2 regions of the Mesorhizobium sp. M0808 genome follow, and region 1 is predicted to be linked to the other one. Evidence: riboswitches for the same ligand, from Rfam matches in the RefSeq annotation. Region 1 holds a riboswitch; the other holds the start of a gene.
What was found. A riboswitch is a leader RNA that binds a small molecule or an ion and turns the genes downstream of it on or off. The one in region 1 is predicted to bind thiamine pyrophosphate.
Positions count from the first base shown of each region.

Region 2: it holds a riboswitch for thiamine pyrophosphate, as region 1 does, so the genes downstream of both, thiC (phosphomethylpyrimidine synthase ThiC) here and thiB (thiamine ABC transporter substrate binding subunit) in region 1, are expected to answer to the same signal.

Region 1 is NZ_JAMYOX010000003.1:301,985-312,725, forward strand. It holds gene NKI25_RS07245 (amino acid ABC transporter ATP-binding protein) at 1-701, opposite strand, end outside; gene NKI25_RS07250 (ABC transporter permease subunit) at 698-1,378, opposite strand; gene NKI25_RS07255 (amino acid ABC transporter substrate-binding protein) at 1,501-2,274, opposite strand; gene NKI25_RS07260 (RNA polymerase factor sigma-32) at 2,600-3,457, shown strand; gene NKI25_RS07265 (M48 family metalloprotease) at 3,471-4,940, opposite strand; gene thiQ (thiamine ABC transporter ATP-binding protein) at 5,194-5,985, opposite strand; gene thiP (thiamine/thiamine pyrophosphate ABC transporter permease) at 5,982-7,601, opposite strand; gene thiB (thiamine ABC transporter substrate binding subunit) at 7,847-8,860, opposite strand; TPP riboswitch at 8,904-9,018, opposite strand; gene NKI25_RS07285 (thiamine diphosphokinase) at 9,146-9,790, shown strand; gene NKI25_RS07290 (ABC-F family ATP-binding cassette domain-containing protein) at 9,806-10,741, shown strand, end outside.
Region 2 is NZ_JAMYOX010000010.1:113,257-123,997, reverse strand. It holds gene NKI25_RS15090 (Fic family protein) at 544-2,088, shown strand; TPP riboswitch at 2,271-2,387, shown strand; gene thiC (phosphomethylpyrimidine synthase ThiC) at 2,492-4,327, shown strand; gene thiO (glycine oxidase ThiO) at 4,324-5,325, shown strand; gene thiS (sulfur carrier protein ThiS) at 5,294-5,491, shown strand; gene NKI25_RS15070 (thiazole synthase) at 5,494-6,267, shown strand; gene NKI25_RS15065 (thiamine phosphate synthase) at 6,264-6,869, shown strand; gene NKI25_RS15060 (hydroxymethylpyrimidine/phosphomethylpyrimidine kinase) at 6,839-7,633, shown strand; gene NKI25_RS15055 (GntR family transcriptional regulator) at 8,484-9,209, shown strand; gene NKI25_RS15050 (ADP-ribosylglycohydrolase family protein) at 9,213-10,271, shown strand; gene NKI25_RS15045 (PfkB family carbohydrate kinase) at 10,268-10,741, shown strand, end outside.

The DNA.
Region 1 (10,741 bases):
TCCGGGTTGCTGAACAGCACCGCGGCCGGGCCTTGTTCGACGATGTTGCCGGCATCGAGGAACACCACTTCCCGCGCGATCTTGGAGGCGAGCCGCAGGTCATGCGTCGCCATCACCATGGTCGTGCCCTCGCTGGCGAGCTTGCCGAGCACGTCGACCACCTCCTGCGCCAGTTCCGGATCGAGTGCCGAGGTCGGCTCGTCGCAGAGCAGGACCTTCGGCGAAGGCGCCAGCGCCCGGGCAATCGCCACGCGCTGCTGCTGGCCACCTGACAGCGTCGCCGGCCAGGCGTCGGCCTTGTGCGCCATGCCGACCTTTTCGAGCAGGGCCAGCGCCCGTTCGCGCGCCCTTTCCTTGGGCCATTTCAGCACCGTCACCAGCCCCTCCATGATGTTCTCGATCGCGGTGCGATGCGGAAACAACTGGAAATTCTGGAACACCATGCCGGTCTGCAGCCGCAGTCGCTGGATATCCCTGGTCGAGACCCTGCCGCCGGGGTGGAATTCGAGTGCATCGTCGCCGATCCGTACCGTGCCTGAAGTCGGCAGCTCGAGCAGGTTGATGCAGCGCAAAAGCGTGCTCTTCCCTCCGCCCGACGGCCCGACAAGCGCCGTGACGCTGCCTTCCTCGATGGTGACGGTGACGCCCTTCAGCACCAAATTGTCGCCGAAACGCTTTTCGATGTTGGTGAGGCCGATCATGCGCGCGCCTCCAGGAAGCCGCCATAACGGTTGAGCCGCGTTTCCAGCCGCGCCTGCAAGGCCGACAGCACGGAGCTCATGACCAGATAGAGGGCCGCTGCCTCGACATAGAGGATCAGCGGCTCATAGGTGGTGGCGACGATGCGCTGCGCTGCCTGGAACATCTCCGGCACGGTGATGGCGGCGGCGAGCGAAGTGTCCTTGACCAGCGAGATGAAGGTGTTGGACAGCGGCGGCACGGCGACGCGCCCCGCCTGTGGAAGAATGGTGCGCCGCATTGCCTGGGCCCAGGTCATGCCGATCGAATAGGCCGCTTCCCACTGGCCCTTGGGCACCGAACCGATGACGGCGCGGATGATTTCCGACGAATAAGCACCGATGTTCAAGGTGAAGCCGATCAGTGCTGCCGGAAAGGCGTCGAGCAGGATGCCGACCGATGGCAGGCCGTAGAAGATAAGGAACAGTTGCACGAGAAGCGGCGTGCCGCGGAATATCCAGACGTAGAAGCGGACCACGGCGACCAGCGGTTTGGGACCGAACAGCCGGACAAGCGCCACAACCAGGCCTAGGACAAGACCGAATGCAAACGACAGCAGCGTCAACGGCACGGTGAAGATCAGTGCAGCCCACAGCAGCGTAGGCAGGGATTCCAGCATCAATTGCAGCCAGTGCGGCACGAAGGCTCCTCCTTGCCAGATTGCCGTCGCTCATATCACGCGAAAGCGGCGGGCCGTCAAAAGACAGCTCGCCGCGATATGAACGACGCGGGCCGGCGTTCGGCCCACACGAGAAAGCCGTTTTACTTCGAAACGTCCTGGCCGAAATAGGTGTCGGCGATTTTCTGGTAGGTGCCGTCGGCCTTGATGTCGGCCAGCGCCTTATTGATGGCGGCCACCAGTTCCGGATCGCCCTTGCGTACGATGACGCCGGAATAGTCGGCGTTTTCTTCCTGCGCGGCAATCTTCACATTGGCGTCGGGCTTGTGCTTCTTGAAGTCGAGGAAGGACAGGCTGTCGTTGATGGTGGCGTCGGCGCGGCCGGTAAGAAGCAGCTGGATCGACTGGTCGAAGCCGTCGGTGCCGACGAGCTCGGCGCCGTTGGTTTCAGCCAGCTTGCCGAAATTCGAGGTCAACGACTGCGCCGCCTTCTTGCCCTTGAGATCGGCGAAACCCTTGATGTCGGTGTTGTCGCCGCGCACGATCAGCACCGCCTTGGAGGCGATGTAAGGATCGGAGAAATCATATTTGGCCTTGCGCGCCTCGGTGATGCCGACCTCGTTGATGACGGCATCGTAGCGGTTGGCATCGAGACCGGCGATCAGCCCGTCCCATTTGCCTTCGAGGAACTGGGCTTTGACGCCGAGGCGCTCGGCGATGGCCCGCGCGATCTCGACGTCGAAGCCAACCAGCGCGCCGGAAGCATCATGATAGGTGAAGGGCGCATAGGTTCCTTCCGTGCCGACCTTGAAGACGCCGGACTGCTTGATCTGGTCGAGATTGGCGCCGGCGTGACCGGCGGCGATGGCCAGAACCTGCAGCGTTCCGGCGATGATGAGCGATTTGAGCCATTTCATTTTTCTGTGATCCCGTCCTCGGCCGATGTCCGGCGTCATTGCGAGTGCCGGAAAATGACAGATGCGCGATGCCAGAATAAGAAACTAAATTTCAAAAATCTCGCGCCCTTGAAATCCAATTCTCAACCAGCATCTCCGGGCGCCATCCGGCTGAGTCAAGGCCGGTGGCGAATCGCCTGGAACAGCGCAATCGACATGACAGTCCGGGGGAACATTCCCCCGCATGGCACGTTCTTCGCTGTTGTAGGGCGCGGCGCCGCCATTTCAACCATCGGCGCCAACTCACGATTCGATCGCACCGCAACGCCTGGAGCAGGAGCGCGGCATGATGGAAGACAGTGCAGGACGGACCATGGTTCGCGCGGCGATGAAAGCCCCTTATCTGGAACGTGACGAAGAGCATCTCCTGGCGCTGCGCTGGAAGGAAAACAATGACCAGCACGCGCTGCACCGCATCACCGTCGCGCATATGCGGTTGGTCATTTCCATGGCGTCGCGGTTTCGCCACTACGGCCTTCCGCTGGGCGACCTGATCCAGGAAGGCCATGTCGGGCTGCTGGAGGCAGCGGCCCGTTTCGAGCCCGAGCGCGAGGTCCGGTTCTCGACCTACGCGACTTGGTGGATTCGCGCCTCGATGCAGGACTATATCCTGCGCAACTGGTCGATCGTGCGCGGCGGCACTAGCTCGGCGCAAAAGGCGCTGTTCTTCAACCTGCGGCGTCTGCGCGCCCGCCTGGCAAACGGCGCCGAGCAGATGTCGAATGCCACGCTCTACCGCGAAGTGTCGGCGGCTCTCGGGGTATCGGAGGCCGATGTGGCGATGATGGATTCCCGCCTTTCGGCGCCGGACAGCTCGCTCAACACACCGCTAGCCGACGATGCGGGCGCAACCGAGCGGATGGAGTTCCTGGTTTCGGATGACCCGCTGCCCGATGAGGTCGTCGGCGATACGATCGACGTCGAACGCCGCTCTGTCTGGCTGAAGACGGCACTCGGCGCTCTCAATGCGCGCGAGCTCAGGATTATCGAGGAACGCCGGCTGAGCGACGAGGGCGCGACGCTCGAAGCGCTCGGCGAGACGCTCGGCATCTCCAAGGAACGTGTCCGGCAGATCGAGGCGCGCGCCATGGAAAAGCTCAAGGCGGCGCTGGTAAAGCAGAATCCGGAATTTCTCGCAGCCTGAATCGCGTCGGCTGCTATTTGTCGGTGACGATCTTGACCTTGTCGCCGGCCGAAACCGCGGCACCCGGCGACAGCGCGTTGAGCACCCTGAACAAATCCAGCTTGCGGTCGACGCCGACCATCTGTGCGGCCAGGGAGCCCATTGTCTGGCCGGGTTGCACCGTGACGATGCGGATACGCAGCGGCTTCAACGCCGCCTTCTCGGCAGCACTCAGGATGCGGAACGAGCCGCTGACCGAGCGCGCCACCGTGCTCAGCGAGGTGCTGGCCGAAGGTGCCGCGGTCAGCAAGCGGTAGACCTGGCCGCCGGCGCGGATCACCGCAATATCGAATTGCCAGCCATCGGCGCCGGCATGCGCGGTTGCCGCTTCGTTGCCGTTGATCGTCTCCTGGCGCACGCTGCTGTCGTCGAGGCCGGCAACCCAACCGCTGCGGATGTAGTCGGTCAGCGAGCGGTTCTTGTCGATCGAAACGCCGTCGAAGCGGATCGCCATGTCGCCCGGGCCGGTCGCCGTCACCGCCGCCGCCGAATTGTCGATGATGAAGCCGTTGGGCACCGAGAACGACACGCCGAGGCCAGGATGCAGGAAGGTTTCGCCGCGCACATAGCCTTCCTCCGGCGTGTCGCCGTAAAGCAGCCCGTCTACGCCGGCAAGAAATGAATCGCGGTCGCGCGACCCGACACCGGGCGCGCCGAACTGGCGGGCGTGGCGCTGCGCGAGATCGATACGCTGCGGCGTGTTGGGGTGCGTCGCCAGGAAGTCGAGGCTGGCGTCGGTAGCGCCGCTGATCGAGCGGAAATCGGTATAGGCCGACATCGACTGCAGGAAGCGGCCGGCGGCGTAGGGATCGAAACCGGCTTCGCCGATCGACTTGATGCCGATTGCGTCGGCCTCCAGCTCCTGATTGCGCGAGAACTGGGCCAGCCTCAGCTTGCCGCGGATCAGTGCCGCCTTGGCCGTCGGGTTGTCGCCGAGCACATCCGAAACGACCTTGGTCGCCAACCCCTCCTCGGCTTCCAGTTGCTGGCGCTGCAGGCCGTGGTTGGCCGTAACGTGGCCCATCTCATGCGCAATGACGGCGGCAAGCTCGGCCGAATCGTTGGCCAGCGCAAGCAGGCCGCGGGTGATGTAGAGATAACCGCCCGGCAGCGCGAAGGCATTGACGTTGGGCGAGTTGAGGATGGTGATGCGGTAGGTCTGGGTTGGGTTGGCCGACACCACGGTCAGTCTGCCGACGATCTTGGCCACCATGCGCTCGAGCTTGGGGTCGGAATATTCGCCGCCATAGGTGGCGAGGATGCGCGGGTGCTGCGCCTTCGCCAGTTGAGCGAGCTTGCCGTTGGCGGCGACATTGTCGACCGTGATCGGCTTGTCTGAGGGCTGAAAGCCTGATTCCTGCACGTCGGGAGGCGTGAACATCTGGCAGCTTGCCAGCGCCACGGCGAGACCGGCCAGCGCCAGAAAGCGCGCCAGCGGTTTCACCCTCCGATTGTCGATGCCGGTCGGCAGATCGGCTTCCTTTCAAGTCCTGGCACGTGACCGCGAAAATCGGGCGCGATTTCCGGAAAGCATCACGCGCAAATCAAGTGCTACGGCGTCCTTCGTGCGTCCGACAGATGCGAGGCAGCAAGGGCAAATCACGGTCTAGGCCGGACCAGCTCCTGGCGGACCTAGCCACACTACCTCGACCATGGCAAGCAAGCGCCGCTTCGCCTTCCGCCGGTTTGACCATAAATTATGTCCGCTTCCGGGCAACATCTCGTGATCCAACCGCAAACGGACCCGAGCCGATATAGCGTCGGAATGCCTCCGGTCCAGCCCCGACGAAAAAATCGGCCGCGGTGCCCGTCGCGGCAACCGTGCCACCATCCAGGAAAACCATGTTTTGGCCGATACGGCGCGCATCGTCCGGCTGGTGCGTGACGAATAGCACCGTCATGCACTGCTCCGAATGGACGTCGGCCACCAGGTCGAGCATGTCGTCGCGCAGTGCCGGTCCGAGCGAAGCGAACGGCTCGTCGAGCAACAACACCGGCCGGTCGCGCACCAGGACACGGGCGAGCGCGACGCGCTGCCGCTCGCCGCCGGAGAGTTCGCGCGGCAGCCGGCTTTCCTTGCCGGCAAGGCCGACGCGCTTCAGCGCTGCGGCGATTGCGGCGCGGTCAGCGTCGCTCAGCCTGAGCGAAGGCGAGCGGCCGAGCCCGACATTCTGCTCGAGGGACAGATGGGCAAACAGGTTGTTTTCCTGGAACACCATCGATACCGGCCGCGCTGATGGCGGCGCAGTGCTGACGTCGGCGCCGCCGATCAGCACGCGGCCCGACCGCGGCGTCTCGAAGCCGGCCACCAGATTGAGCAGCGTCGACTTTCCCGAACCGCTCGGCCCCATGATGGCGGTGATTTCCGACGCCGGGAAATCGACATCGAATATAAGCGGCGTTTCACCATAGCTGAACGAGACATTATCGAGCCGCACGGCCGCGCCTTTTTCGACGGAAATGGACCGTTCCGGGCTGATCGGCATCATGATTTCTCCCTCCTTCCCAGCCAGTCTGCGGCCAACACCAGCGCCAGGCAGACAAGGCCGAGCAGCAGCGCCAGGCCGGCCGCATCCTCGGTGCGGTAACTGCCCATGCGCGCCAGCAGCAGATAGGGCAAGGTCTGCACGGAATCGCTGCCGAATAGCGCAATGACGCCGAGATCGCCGAGCGACAGCGCCATGGCGAACGCGAAGCCGGTGGCGAGCGGCCGCCGCAGCGACGGCCAGTCGACCAGCCGCAACCGGTTCCAGCCCAAGATACCAAGCTGTGCGCAGAGCCGTTCGTGGCGTTCGCTCGCCGCGTCATAGGCAGGGCGAATGGCGCGGATGGCGAACGGCATCGCCATCACCGCATTGACCGTAACGACCATGACAGGGGCGATCGCAAAGACATCGCCGACGGTGCGCAAGAGCAGGAACCAGCCGGCGCCGATGACGATGGGCGGCACCACCAGGACGAACCCCGCACCGGTGTCGGCCAGATGTTCGAGCAGTGTCCGCCGGCCCTGCCGCCGGGTGAGCGCCAGCGCCCGGCGCGCCATGACCAGCGACAGCGACAACGCCACAGAGAGCAGCGCCGATAGGAGGGAGAGCACGGCACTGGTCGCCGTCGCTTGCCGCACCGCGCTCTCGCCGGCCAGGCGGCCGAGATCGGCGCCAAGCCCGGCTGCCAACGTGGCCGCCATCGGCCCGGCGACAAACAGCAGTGCCAGCCCGATCGCCAATGCGTTCAGCACGGTCTCGGCCGCACCGGCTGAAAAATACCGGCGCGGCGCCACCGGCAGATTGGCATCCCCTACCATATTGGCGCCGAGCCGCGTCAAGGCCAGCACGACGACGAAGGTCAGGGCAATCTGCAGCAGGGTCAGCGTCACAGCCCGCGCCGGGTCGAAGTCGAAACGCAGCGCCTGGTAGATGGCAACCTCCAGCGTCGTCGCGCTGGGTCCGCCGCCGAGCGTAAGCACGATGGTGAAGGAGGTGATGCACAGCATGAAAACGAGCCCGGCAACGCCCGGCAAGGCCGCACGCAGCGGCGGCCATTCGATCAGCCGGAAGGCCGGCGCAGCACCCATGCCAAGCTGGCTCGCCAGCCGCCATTGGTCGGCCGGCACGGTCTGCAACGCCTCCAGGAACAGCCGCGTCGCCAGCGGCAGGTTGAAGAAGACATGGGCGACGAGTATGCCCGACAGGCCATAGATGCCGGGCCAGCTCTGGCCGCCAATCGCGCCGAGCGTGCCGGCGAAATACCCGGCGCGGCCATAGAGTGCCAAGACACCGAGTGCGGCAACAATGGCCGGCAGCGCCAGCGGCACGGCGAAAAGCTGGAGGATGAAGCCTCGCCCGAAAAAACGCGGATGCCGCGACAGGGCGCGCGCGACGAACAGCGCCGGTGCAACGGAGAGCAGGGTCGACAGCAGAGCCTGCCAGAGCGTGAAACGGACGACGCGCAAGAGATAGGAATCGAAAGCGGCGGCGGCGCCGGACAGGTCGCGTGTGGCTTCGACGACGAGCCCGGCGAATGCACCGCCGATCAGCAGCGCGATGGCGGCGAGCGCGACGATGCCGGCAGTGACGCGGGGATCGGCCGGATGACGCGTACGCATGTCGCGCTACCCGAGACAGGCGTTGATCGAAGGAAATACCTGACAATGGCCGAGCCCACCCCTCTCTGGCCTGCCGGCCATCTCCCCCTCAAGGGGGGAGATTGCGCACTCAGCCGCCTTCGCCAATCTCACAAGTGGCAGGACGAGGAGAGGCGACAAAGCTGCCGATCTCCCCCCTTGAGGAGGAGATGGCCGGCAGGCCAGAGGGGGGTGGCTTGGCGTAAACATCCGACGAGGCTTGAGCCCTACTTGCTCATCGCCGCAAGCCACTCATCGACCCAGGCCTTGCGGTTGGCCGCGACGTCTTCCGGGCTGAACAGCAAGGTCTTGGTCGGCTTGACCAGCTTGTCGAACGCCGGGTTGAGCGGCTTGTCGGTTTTGCCGGCCGGGAACATCCAGTTGGTTTCGGGAATGACATCCTGGAATTTCGGTCCGGTCATGAAGGCAATGAACTTTTCTGCCAGCGGGTTCTTCGCACCCTTGGTGGTGATCCCCGCAACCTCGATCTGCAGATATTCGCCCTCCTCGAAGGACGCCGCCTGGTAGCGCTCGGTGTTTTCGGCGACCATGTGGTAGGCCGGCGAGGTGGTGTAGGACAGCACCATCGGCGCCTCGCCCTTGGTGAACAGGCCGTAGGCCTCGCTCCAGCCCGGCGTTACCGTCAGCACCTTCGCCTTGAGTTTGGCCCAGGCTTCCGGCGCCTTGTCGCCATAGACCGACTTGACCCACAGCAGCAGGCCAAGGCCCGGCGTCGAGGTGCGCGGATCCTGGATGACGATCTTCTCTCCGGCATCGCCCTCGACCAATTCCCTGAGGCTCTTCGGCGGGCTCTTCAGTTTTTCGGTATCGTAGACGACGGCGAAATAGCCATAGTCGAACGGCACGAAAATATCGTCGCTCCAGCCGCCCGGCACACTGACGCCCGATATTGCGCCATGCGGCGAAAACAGGCCGGTTGCCTTGGCATCCGCCGTCAAATTGGTATCGAGGCCAAGTACGATATCGGCCTTGGTCGCGGCGCCTTCCAGCTTCACACGGTTGAGCAGCGCCACGCCGTCGGCGACCGAGACGAATTCGACGACGCAACTGCATTCGGCCTCGAAGGCCTTCTTCACCGCCGGTCCCGGACCCCAATCGGCGGTGAAGCTTTCATAGGTATAGACCGTCAGTCTATCCTGTGCCGATGCCTGCCCTGGCAAGGCGAGCGCGGATGCCGCAAGCAGGACAATTGAGACAAGAGAGTGGAAAAAACTGCGCATCGGCGCCTCCTTCGTTCGCGTTGAAAGGAATTGAGGCGTCGGGCTGTCCGAAACGTCTAATCCCTCCGCCGGTACAAACCGGATCAGGTTCAGCGGGTTGGCAGTCTTGCCTCTCAGCCGGTCCGCGAAAATCGCGTCCGGCACCCCGTTAGAGCGTTGCGACACATAGGCCCGGCCGAAGTGCTGCGCAAGCGGAAGTTTGCCGGGCATCCAAAGCCCAGCCTTCCGTTTCGTCTGCCGTTTCATCTTCCGTTCCCGGGGCAGGGCTGGTAAGGGCCACGAGATATGAGCACATTCACCATCCTGCTTGGCGGCGATCTCATCCGCACGCCGCTGCTCGACCGCCAGGTCGAAGGCTCCCGCGTCATCGCCGCCGATGCCGGCATCGGTCATGCCCGCATGCTGGGCCTGAGGCCGGAACTCTGGGTCGGCGATTTCGATTCGGTGCCTGCCGATTTGCCGGAAGATCTGGCCGCCGTGCCACGGCAGGTATTTCCCGCCGAAAAGGACAAGACCGACGGTGAACTCGCTATCGCCGCCGCGCTCGAACGCGGTGCGACCAGCCTTGTGCTCGCAGGCGCCTTCGGCGGCAAACGCACCGACCACATCTTCCTGCATCTGGCGCTGAGCGTCCGGCTGGCGGAAGGCGGAACGGAAGTGCTTTTGACCAGCGGCGCACAGGAAGGCATTCCTTTGCTGCCTGGAAAGACTGGCTTCGACTATGTCGACGGCACGCTGTTTTCGGTGCTCGGCTTTTCGGATCTCGCCGGCCTGACAGTCACCGGCGCCAAATGGCCGCTCGACCATGTCGAGGTTGCGTTCGGCTCGTCGCTGACCATTTCCAACGAGGTCAGGGGCCGGCTGGAAATCGCGCTGGCCAGCGGCCGTGCGCTGCTGCTCGCGCATCCCTACCCTTTTCCGGAAAGCTGAGCCCAGAAAGCTGACATGGCGCCGCCGCTTCTCAATCTCGACGGGATAAAGCTGACATTTGGCGGCACGCCGCTGCTCGACGGTGCCGCCCTGACGGCCTCAGTTGGCGACAAGATCGCCCTGGTCGGCCGCAACGGCTCTGGCAAGTCGACGCTCCTCAAGATAGCCGCCGGGCTGATCGAACCGCAGGACGGCGAAGTCTTCCGCCAGCCTTCGGCGACCGTGCGCTACTTGCCGCAAATGCCCGACATGGACGGCTTTGCGACTGTCCGCGCCTATGTCGAGGCGGGGCTCGGGCCGGCCGACGATCCCTACCGCGCCACCTATCTGATGGAGCATCTCGGCCTGACCGGCGAGGAACGGCCGAACGACCTCTCCGGCGGCGAGGCGCGGCGCGCCGCCCTCGCCCGCGTCATGGCGCCGGAGCCCGACATTCTCCTCCTCGATGAGCCGACCAATCATCTTGACCTTTCGGTCATCGAATGGCTGGAGGAGGAGCTTGCCCGCACCTCCTCGGCACTGGTCGTCATCTCGCATGACCGCCGTTTTCTCGAGCGCGTGTCACGCGCCGCAATCTGGCTCGACCGCGGCCAGACCCGCCGTCTCGACAAGGGCTTTGGCTATTTCGAGGAATGGCGCGACACGGTGCTGGAGGAGGAAGAGCGCGAGCAGCACAAGCTCGGTCGCCAGATCGTGCGCGAGGAGCACTGGCTGCGCTATGGGGTGACAGCGCGGCGCAAGCGCAACATGCGCCGGCTCGGTGAGTTGCAGACCATGCGCCAGCGCTTTCGTGGTCATCGCGGCGCCGAGGGTGCGGCGACGATGACAGCCAGCGACGCCGCCGAATCCGGCAAGCTGGTGATCGAAGCCAAGAACATCGAGAAGAGCTTTGGCGATCTGACCGTGGTCAAGGGATTCTCGACCCGCATCCAGCGCGGCGATCGCGTCGGT
Region 2 (10,741 bases), on a different contig from region 1:
GCGATGGCGAGAATGAATGCCGGGAACTTCCCTTCGGTGCCGCTTCGTCGATCTGTTTGCCGAGAAGACGCGCGCGCTGCGTGCCGCCCCCCATACCGTAGAGAACTCATTTCAGGTCACACACACACACACACACGACGCCACCGAGATCCTGCATCACTTTTCTACTCCGACGCCGCCACGTCACCAAGATCAGTCGCGAGCGTGATCGCGGCTATCAAATCGGGATCGCGCGCCGGAGCGCTCTATGAGTGAGCCCCGAACGGCGCGCTGCTCCTCGAGCAATCCGGCTCGACGTAAGGCGGGCCATCCGTGCCGGCCTCGTGACTAACAGACGGGCGAATGGCGGTTCCTGGACTCACCTTTTTGTCTGAAGTCGCTTCCTTGAGCCGGTGGCGGAGTTCTTGCTTGATCGACTTCAGCACCGTCTTAGAATCGGTTTTCGGAAAATTTGTCTTGTGGCATCAATTTTCATGGGATAGGATCATTTTTCATAGGTTTTGGCTCGAACTAACCAAAATTCGATGGAAGGATTCGCTTTTCATGCCTGCGGTGCAACAGCACCAATTTTCAGGTCCTGTTACCGTTTTTCAGGAAATCCGCCTTCCTGAAACGGCGACCCCGGCCGGGTACAGCGCCCTGATCGGAGCCTACAGGCTCGCCGTGCCCTTGCCCCGTAGGTTGTTCGCCACGGGCGAGCATCATCGCATTACCGAACGGGATGGCTGGCGGATCATGACCCCCCGCCATGCCCCAAATCCTACCCTCGAAGGCCACCTGACCTTTGCGCTCAAGTACGAGGGACTGAACCTTGCCGTCCTCAAGCGGCTGTTCCAAGTGACCGGTCCCGCGCCGATCGAGGCGCTGGTCCGTGAAAGCCCGACCGGCAGTTATGCCCGACGCATCTGGTTTTTATATGAATGGCTGAGGGGCGCGCGTATCGATCTGCCGGACGCGAAGGCCGGACGATACATTCCGGTTGTCGATCCCGAGCTGCAGTGGCCGGGACCCGACAAGACCGCTTCGCGCTACCGCGTAAGGGACAATCTCCCCGGCACGCGTGAGTTCTGCCCTCTGGTGTTCCGCACCAAGATTCTCGAAAAATTCATCGGCCTTGAACTACCGCGGCGCGCGGAGGCAATCGTAGCGGACGTGCCGCGCGACCTTCTTGCTCGGACCGCCGCCTTTCTTTTGCTCAAAGACTCGCGATCAAGCTATGCGATCGAGGGCGAGCACCCGCCGCAAGATCGCATCCAGCGCTGGGGCCGCGCCATCGGCGAATCCGGCCGCTGGCCGATCAATCGCGATGAGCTGCTGCGTCTGCAAAGAATTGTACTTGGCGACGCCCGTTTCGTAAGACTTGGCTTCCGAAAAGAAGGAGGTTTCGTCGGTGAGCATGACCGAGACAACGGCACGCCCTTGCCCGATCACATCAGCGCTCGGCCCGAGGACCTGCCGCGGCTAATTGATGGAATGGCGGCGTTCGATCAGGGCCCCGCGCAAAACCTTGATGCAGTCGTAGCCGCCGCAATCCTCGCCTTCGGCTTTGTCTACATTCACCCGTTCGAGGACGGAAACGGCCGCATTCACCGCTACCTAATCCACCACGTCCTTGCCATGCGCGGCTTCAATCCGCCGGGAGTTGTCTTTCCCGTCTCGGCCGCGATCCTGGACCAGATCAACGAGTACAGGGGCGTGCTCGAGAGCTATTCGCAGCGCCTTCTGCCGTTGGTGGAATGGGAACCGACGCCGCAATTCAACGTCCGGGTGCTGAATGACACCGGTGATTTCTACCGGTTCTTCGATGCAACCCCGCACGCCGAATTCCTCTATGCCTGCGTTCAGCGGACGATCGAACGGGACCTTCCCGAGGAAACCGCATTTCTGCAGCGCTACGATCAGTTCCGGCAGCAGGTGGACGCCTTTATCGACATGCCCGAGCGGTTGATCGATCTGCTCTTCCGTTTTCTTCACCAGAATGATGGACATCTATCGAACCGCGCGCGCGAAAAGGAATTCGCCGCGCTGACCAATGACGAGGTAGGAAGAATCGAGGCGATCTACGCGCAAACCTTTGGTCCCCATTGAAGGTGTGATCATCAGGATCGATTTTTAGTCCGACGGTTTGCGATTCCCTTGTCCCTGCCTTCATCTCCGACGCTTGACTTGTCGCCGAGACATGCACGATTTTTTCCGCACGGTCTGACCGGCGGCCGATCAGCCGCGGCCAGAACGCGCTTGACAAACCGGAGCCGTCCCGTCCAACCTCACGCATTCACCAGGGGAGTCCCGGCAAGGGGCTGAGATACTGCTGGCATTCGCGGCGCAGTGACCCGTTGAACCTGATCCAGTTCATACTGGCGTAGGGACGGTGCAAGCGCTTTGCGGGAGTTTACGCCCGAGATCCTGTTTCGGCAGGTCGACAGAAGCGTCTTTTCATCCTCCCGGCACAGAACTGGGTCTCCAATGCAACGAGCAAAGGAGCCTCAAGATGAATGCCCTCACCCCCGCCGTCTCGACGGGACCGCTGCCCGCCTCACGAAAAATCCACAAGCCCGGTGCCATCCACCCGCAGATCAGGGTACCGATGCGCGAAATCTCCGTCCATCCGACGGCCGGCGAACCGCCCGTCACCGTCTACGATCCGTCCGGCCCCTATACAGACCCGACTGTCGAAACCAGCATCGAAAACGGCCTTGCCCGGCTTCGCCACGAATGGATTACGGCGCGGGGCGATGTCGAAGCCTATGACGGCCGCCACGTGCGGCCGGAAGACAACGGATTCGCCGCAGGCGAGCGCCTGACGCCGGAGTTTCCAGTCCGTAACCGGCCGCTGAGGGCCAAGTCAGGCAAGGCGGTGACTCAGCTTACCTATGCGCGCGCCGGCATCATCACACCCGAAATGGAGTTCGCCGCCATCCGCGAGAACCTTGGTCGCGAGATCCTGCACGGCAAGCTTGAGCGCGACGGCGAGGCTTTCGGCGCGACACTGCCCGATTTCGTCACGCCGGATTTCGTGCGTGATGAGGTGGCGCGCGGACGCGCAATCATTCCCGCCAACATTAACCACCCAGAGAGCGAGCCGATGATCATCGGCCGCAATTTCCTGGTCAAGATCAATGCCAATATCGGCAACTCCGCTGTCACCTCCTCGATGGCCGAAGAGGTCGAAAAGATGGTCTGGGCGATCCGCTGGGGCGCCGATACGGTGATGGACCTGTCGACCGGCCGCAACATCCACAACATCCGCGACTGGATCGTCCGCAACTCGCCGGTGCCGATCGGCACGGTGCCGCTCTACCAGGCGCTCGAGAAGGTTGGCGGCATTGCCGAGGATCTGACCTGGGAGGTGTACCGCGACACGCTGATCGAACAGGCCGAACAGGGCGTTGACTATTTCACCATCCATGCCGGCGTGCGGCTGCATTACATCCCACTGACCGTTGACCGGGTCACGGGTATCGTCTCGCGCGGCGGCTCGATCATGGCAAAATGGTGCCTGCACCATCACCGGGAAAGCTTCCTCTACGAGCACTTCGCGGAGATCTGCGACATCTGCCGCGCCTATGACGTCTCCTTCTCGCTCGGCGACGGCCTTCGTCCCGGCTCGATCGCCGATGCCAACGATGCGGCGCAGTTCGCCGAGCTGGAAACGCTTGGCGAGCTGACGAAGATCGCCTGGGCGAAGGATTGCCAGGTGATGATCGAGGGGCCTGGCCACGTGCCGATGCACAAGATCAAGCAGAACATGGACAAGCAACTCGCCGTTTGCGGCGAGGCGCCGTTCTATACGCTTGGCCCGCTGACGACCGACATCGCGCCGGGCTACGACCACATCACCTCCGGCATCGGCGCGGCGATGATCGGTTGGTTCGGCACCGCCATGCTCTGCTACGTCACGCCCAAGGAACATCTCGGCCTTCCCGATCGCAACGACGTCAAGACCGGCGTGATCACCTACAAGATCGCGGCGCATGCCGCCGACCTGGCGAAGGGTCACCCGGCGGCGAAGATCCGCGACGACGCGCTGTCGCGGGCCAGATTCGAGTTCCGCTGGGAGGACCAGTTCAACCTGTCGCTCGATCCCGAAACAGCGCGGTCCTTCCACGATCAAACCTTGCCCAAGGAGGCGCACAAGCTGGCGCATTTCTGCTCGATGTGCGGACCGAAATTCTGCTCGATGCGAATTTCCCACGACATCCGCGCCGAAGCGCAGAAGGAGGGCATGGCGGCGATGGCGGCGAAATACCGCGAGGGCGGCGATCTCTACGTGCCGGCGGACGAGACCGGCGCACCGCTTTCGCCACAGGCGCATGAGCCATCATGAAGGTGCTGGTCAAAGGGGCCGGCGTTGCCGGCCTCACCGCCGCCTTCGAGCTCGCCGCACGCGGCGCGGCGGTTTCCGTTGCCGAGACAAGGCCTGGCCTTGGGGGCAATGCGTCGTGGTTCGCCGGCGGCATGTTGGCGCCATGGTGCGAGCGCGAAAGCGCCGAGCAGCCGGTGCTGGATCTCGGGCGCGGTGCCGCCGACTGGTGGGATGCCGCAACGCCCGGCCAGGTGACGCGGACCGGAACGCTGGTCGTGGCCGCGCCGCGCGATGCGGGCGAGCTCGACCGGTTCGCCAGCCGCACGACGGGCTATCGGCGCGTCGAGGAAGATGAAATTGCCTTGCTGGAGCCCGACTTAGCCGGCCGCTTCCGCCGCGGATTGCTCTTTCCCGATGAGGGCCATCTCGATCCGCGCCAGGCGATGGCAGCGCTTCATGACAAGCTCGCGGCCATGGGTGTCGAATTCCACTTCGGCGCCGACGCCCAGCATGTTTTTGGTTTCGATCGTCAGATCGATTGCACGGGAATGGCAGCCGCCGATGACAGGTTGCGCGGCGTTCGCGGCGAAATGCTCATCCTGCGCACCCCTGATACCTCGCTGTCGCGCCCGGTCAGGCTGCTGCATCCGCGCTTTCCACTCTATGCAGTGCCGCGCACCGACCACCGTTTCATGGTTGGTGCGACGATGATTGAAAGCCAGTCCGCCGGACCGGTTACGGCGCGCTCCATGTTGGAGCTGCTGGGTACCGCCTATGCCCTCCATCCGGCCTTTGGCGAGGCCGAGATCGTTGAAACCGGTGTTGGCGTCCGTCCAGCCTTTCCCGACAATTTGCCGCGCGCCGAAACGAACGGTGAGATCATCGCGATCAACGGGCTCTATCGTCACGGTTTTCTCCTGGCTCCCGCCATGGCGCGCCAGGCTGCCGACCTGGTTTTCAATCAAGACGGAACCAAGGAGCTTGCTCATGAAACTGATGGTCAACGGCAAAGTGCATGAGGTTGCCGCCACCACGCTGGCCGAGCTGCTTGCCGCGCTTGACTATGAGGGCGATTGGCTCGCGACCGCCGTCAACAACGACCTCGTGCACAAAGCCAGCCGGGCGGAATTCCAATTGAACGACGGCGACCGGATCGAAATCCTCTCGCCCATGCAGGGAGGCTAGCCATGTTCGATCTTCTCGGGACGACGCTTCCCTCCCGCCTGCTTCTCGGCACGGCTCAATATCCTTCGCCGGCTATCCTTTCCGATGCGGTCAAGGCGTCGGGCACGTCGGTGCTGACCGTCTCCTTGCGCCGTGAAATGGCAGGCGGCAGGGCCGGCGAAAAATTCTGGTCGTTGATCCGCTCGCTCGGCGTCAGAATCCTGCCCAACACTGCTGGCTGCCACTCCGTCAAGGAAGCGGTCACGACTGCGAAAATGGCGCGCGAAGTCTTCGGTACGAGCTGGGTCAAGCTCGAAGTGATCGGCAACCACGACACCCTGCAGCCGGATGTGTTCGGTCTGGTCGAAGCCGCCCGCATCCTGTGCGAGGACGGTTTTGCTGTATTCCCCTATACTACCGACGACCTTGTCGTTGCCGAGCGGCTGCTTGCGGCGGGCTGCAAGGTCTTGATGCCGTGGTGCGCGCCGATCGGTTCCGCTCTCGGACCGATCAACATCACGGCGCTGCGCTCGATGCGCGGACATTTCCCAGGCGTTCCGCTGATCGTGGATGCGGGGCTCGGACGGCCGTCGCACGCGGCAACCGTCATGGAGCTCGGCTTTGACGCCGTACTCCTGAACACCGCGGTCGCCAAGGCGGCCGATCCGGTCGGCATGGCGCGTGCGTTCGGCAAGGCGGTCGAGGCCGGTCGTGAAGCTTTCAACTCGGGAATGCTCGAACCGCGCGACGTCGCCGTGCCGTCGACGCCGACAATTGGCAGGGCAGTTTTTTCATGAAGCTCGACCCCTTCTACCTGATCGTCGACAGCGCCGCCTGGATCGAACGGCTGGTGCCGCTTGGCGTCAAGCTGGTTCAGTTGCGCATCAAGGATAGGGACGAGGCCACGTTGCGGACGGAAATCCGCCGCGCGAACGGCGTCTGCGCGGTCCATGGTTGCCAACTGATCGTCAACGACCATTGGCGCACGGCAATCGAGGAAGGCTGCGACTTCGTCCATCTCGGCCAAGAGGATTTGGCTGCGGCCGACCTGCTGGCGATTAAGTACGCCGGATTGAAGCTCGGGCTCAGCACGCACGATCATCTCGAACTGGAAACGGCTATCGCTGCCGAGCCCGACTATATCGCGCTCGGCCCCATCTATCCCACCATCCTGAAGCAGATGAAATGGGCGCCGCAAGGGCTCGAACGGATCAGCGAGTGGAAGCGCCGGGTCGCACCGATCCCATTGGTCGCAATAGGCGGCCTCAACCCCGACCGGCTCGACGGTGTCTTCGAGGCTGGTGCGGACAGCGCGGCGGTGGTCACCGACATCACGTTGAATGCCGATCCCGAAGCGCGCACGCGAGAATGGATCGAAAAGACAAAGCCATGGCGCTGAGTCGAGAACCGCATGTGCTCGTGGTCGGCGGATCAGACTCCAGCGGTGGGGCTGGAATTGCACGCGATATCGAGACGATCGCTTCCATTGGCGTGCGCACCTGCCTGGCTGTCACAGCGCTGACGGTGCAGACGCACGAAGCCGTGATGGAAATCCATCCTTCGCAGCCCGATCTTGTGGCCGATCAGATGCGCGCCGCGCTGCAGGCCAACAAGGTGGCGGTAATTAAGATCGGCATGCTCGCAACGGCCGAGATCGTCGTTGCCGTCGCGGCTGTGCTACGCGAAAATCCGCAGGTGCCGGCAGTGCTCGATCCGGTGCTGGCCTCGAGCTCCGGCCGGGGGCTTCTGGAAGCAGGTGCCATCGCTGCCATGAGGCGCGATCTGATGCCGCTTTGCTGCCTTGTGACCCCCAATCTCCTCGAGCTGGCGGTCCTTGTTGGTGCGGAACCGCCAGCCGACGAGAGCGACGCGGTGAGACTGGGACGGAAATTGCTGGCAGCCGGCGTGCCGGGCCTGCTGATCAAAGGGGGCCATGCATCAGGACCTCGATCAACCGATATTCTGTTGCGTTCCGATCAAGAACCAATCCGCTTCGACGCACCTCGTCTTGTCGCATCAATGCGCGGGACGGGTTGCATGCTGGCTAGCGCGATTGCGGCGCATCTGGCGAAGGCGAAGCCGCTCGAAGACAGTGTGCGCGAAAGCAAGCGGCTTGTCTTGGCCATGTTTAAGAAGAATGCAGCAGACCGACGAAACTTGTAAGATTTTCCAACTCTCGAAAGACACGCCTGCCTCTCGCGGGTCCGGGCTGGTAATTTCCCCTCCTAATTCACCTCACTCGACAGGAGTAGTTTGACGCCCTCGCCAGGCGGCGACCGCGAGATCAACGATGGCGAGGCGGCCGTCGTGCGCCGTATCTAGTGCGTTGTGTGGCATCCTTTCCCCACATCCGACTGTGATCCTGGAATTCACCTTGGTCGCGAGCTCCTGCTAAACGACGCCCCTCGACGGGAGCGGTCGATCCCGCGTCTCGGCTGCGGCGGCGCTAGGCTGACGCTCCTTAGGCCGTCCTGTTGAACCGGACTCGGGATCACGAACTGCCTCCGACAATGAATGAACATTGTCCGTCTTACGGCCATTTCATCGTCACCGCCGGTGTGCTCAAGCGATGCAGGCCATCCCTGTCATTCAAGGGATTATCGGCTTCGAAAAACAGTGAAGCTTCATCCGTCCTTGCATCCGCTTCGCTCAGGCTCAGCAGACGTCAGCAGGTTCTTCACCACGTTAAGAGCGAGGGCGTGTGGCTCAAGCCGGCTTGGCACGAGGGCCGGGAGGTGATCGCGGTGTTCGAGACCGAGCCGACGCGAACCCAACCACTTTATGTGGCTCGAGTGGTGTGAAGGTCGGATCAGCTTCATTCGCGACTACCGCAACGCCCGCTATGTTGCCGATGATGCGGAGCTGGCGCTGGACGCCAGGTCCCACGACGACGGAACCGGCGACTGCTCGTCGCGACGCCTAATCAAGCCCGATAGCAGCTCCATGCGGCACTCGTTGACAAGCCTGCCGTGATATGAACAGGATTATACAGGCTCACTGAACAGGTGCCCATATGAAGCGACGCTCGGTTCAACTGTCTCCCGGCACGGGCAAGCCCGAACAGATCGCCACCGTTCTCGAACATGAAATCCGCTCCGGTGTTCTCGGCTTCGGCGACCGGCTGCAAAGCGAGAACGAGCTCGTCCATCGTTTCTCCGTCAGCCGCAACACCGTCCGCAAAGGCCTCGAGGAACTGTCCAGCCGCGGGCTGATCACCACCAAAGTCGGCATCGGCTCTTTCGTCACCTTCGATGGCAAGCCCGTTGATGACTCCATCGGTTGGTCGCGGGCGCTCGCCAATGCCGGCGCCAATGCAGAGACGCGGACGCTGCGGCTCGAGGTGATCGAGGATCCCGATCTTGCCGCACGGCTTGGTATAGAAAACCCGTTTTTCATCGCTGTCGACCGGGTGCGCACCAATGCCAGCGACGGCCACGCCATCTCCATCGAGCGCAGCCGCCTGCCATTGTCGCCGGAACTGGAGGACGTGCCGTTACGCGGGCTGCGCGAAGGCTCGCTGCACCAGACGCTGCGCGGCGCCGGCCTCATTCCCGACCATGGCGAGGAATGGGTCGGCATCGAAATGCTCAACGCCGAGGACTCTGCAATCCTCGGTTGCCCGCAAGGCACGCCGTTCCTTCGCGGTCGCCGGTTGACCCGCGCCGCCGATGACCGGCCGATCGAATATGTGACCAGCCTGCTCAACCCGGCGCATTTTGCGCTGCATATGAGGTTCTGAGTGATGCCGGACGACAACACCGGGAATATGACTGATCGGGCCATGGGGGCGCTTGTCGGCGGGGCACTGGGGGATGCGCTGGGCATGCCGACGCAGCTTTTGTCGCCGGCCCGGATTGCCGAACTCTACGCCCATGTAGAGGGCTTCATTGCTCCTTTCGCCGACCATCCGGTGTCGAAGGGGCTTCCCGCTGGAACGATCACCGACGACACCGAACAGGCGCTTCTGCTTGGCCGTATCCTGGTCGAATCCGGTAACCGCTTCGATCATGCGCGGTGGGTCAACGCGCTGCTCGACTGGGAGCGCGACGTCAAAGCGCGCGGCAGCTACGATCTGCTGGGACCATCGACCAAACGCGCCATCGACGCCATCAACAATGGCGTGCCGGCCGAGGAAGCGGGGCGCAGCGGCGACACAAATGGTGCGGCCATGCGCATTGCGCCGGTCGGCATCATGATGCCGCCAGAGCCGCTGGACGCGCTGGTCGCCAAAGTTGCCGAGACCTGCCGGGCCACGCACAACACCTCGGTTGCCATTGCGGCCGCAGCCGCCGTTGCGGCGGCCGTCAGCTGCGGCGTCGCCGGCGGCGACTGGCGCGCCGCTTCCGACAGCGCCATCGCCGCGGCGAGGTGCGGAGCAGCACTCGGCTATTGGGTGACCGGCGGTGACATTGCCGCCCGCATTGGGTGGGCGCAGGAGCTTGTGCGCGGCAAGGCGACGAAGGACGCGATCCGGCTGATCACCGATCTGGTCGGCACCGGCGTCGCCAGTCAGGAGTCCGTTCCGGCTGCATTCGCCGTGCTGGAAGTCGCCGGCGATGATCCCTGGCAAGCGGCGGTCATCAGTGCCAATCTCGGTGGCGACACCGATACGATCGGCGCCATCGCGACCGGCATGGCCGGCGCCTGCACCGGCTTTTCCCGACTGCCTCAGAACCGCATTGCAGACCTCAAGGGCATCGACATTGCGGCGGTTGGCGCGCTCACCGCCGACCTTGTTGCGGCCCGTATATCCAAGCGCCGTGCCGACAGGACGGGTCCCGGCAAGGATGCGGCGATATGAGTGGGCGTGTCGTCCATGTCGGCAGCGCGGTGGTCGACTATGTCTACCGCATCGACGCCTTGCCGGCGCCGGGTACGGAGAAGACGGCGTCGAGCTATACGCAAGTCGCCGGCGGCGGCTTCAACATGATGGTCGCGGCCAGCCGCACCGGCATGAAGGTGGTGTTCGGCGGCCAGCTCGGCAGCGGACCCAACGGCGACTTCCTGCGCGCGGCCTTAGCCAGCGAGGGGATCGAGACACTGACGACGCCATCGCCCATCATGGACAGCGGCAATTGCGTCGCCATGATCAGCAGCGATGCCGAGCGCACCTTCGTCTCGTGGCCTGGTGCGGAGAGCTTGCTCAGCCTTGACATGATGGCGCCCGTCTCGGTCGCCCCGGGGGATTGGGTGTTCACCTCCGGCTATACGCTTAGCTATCCGGGAAGCCGAGACGCGCTTGTCGACTGGATCGAGGCACTTCCGGCCGAC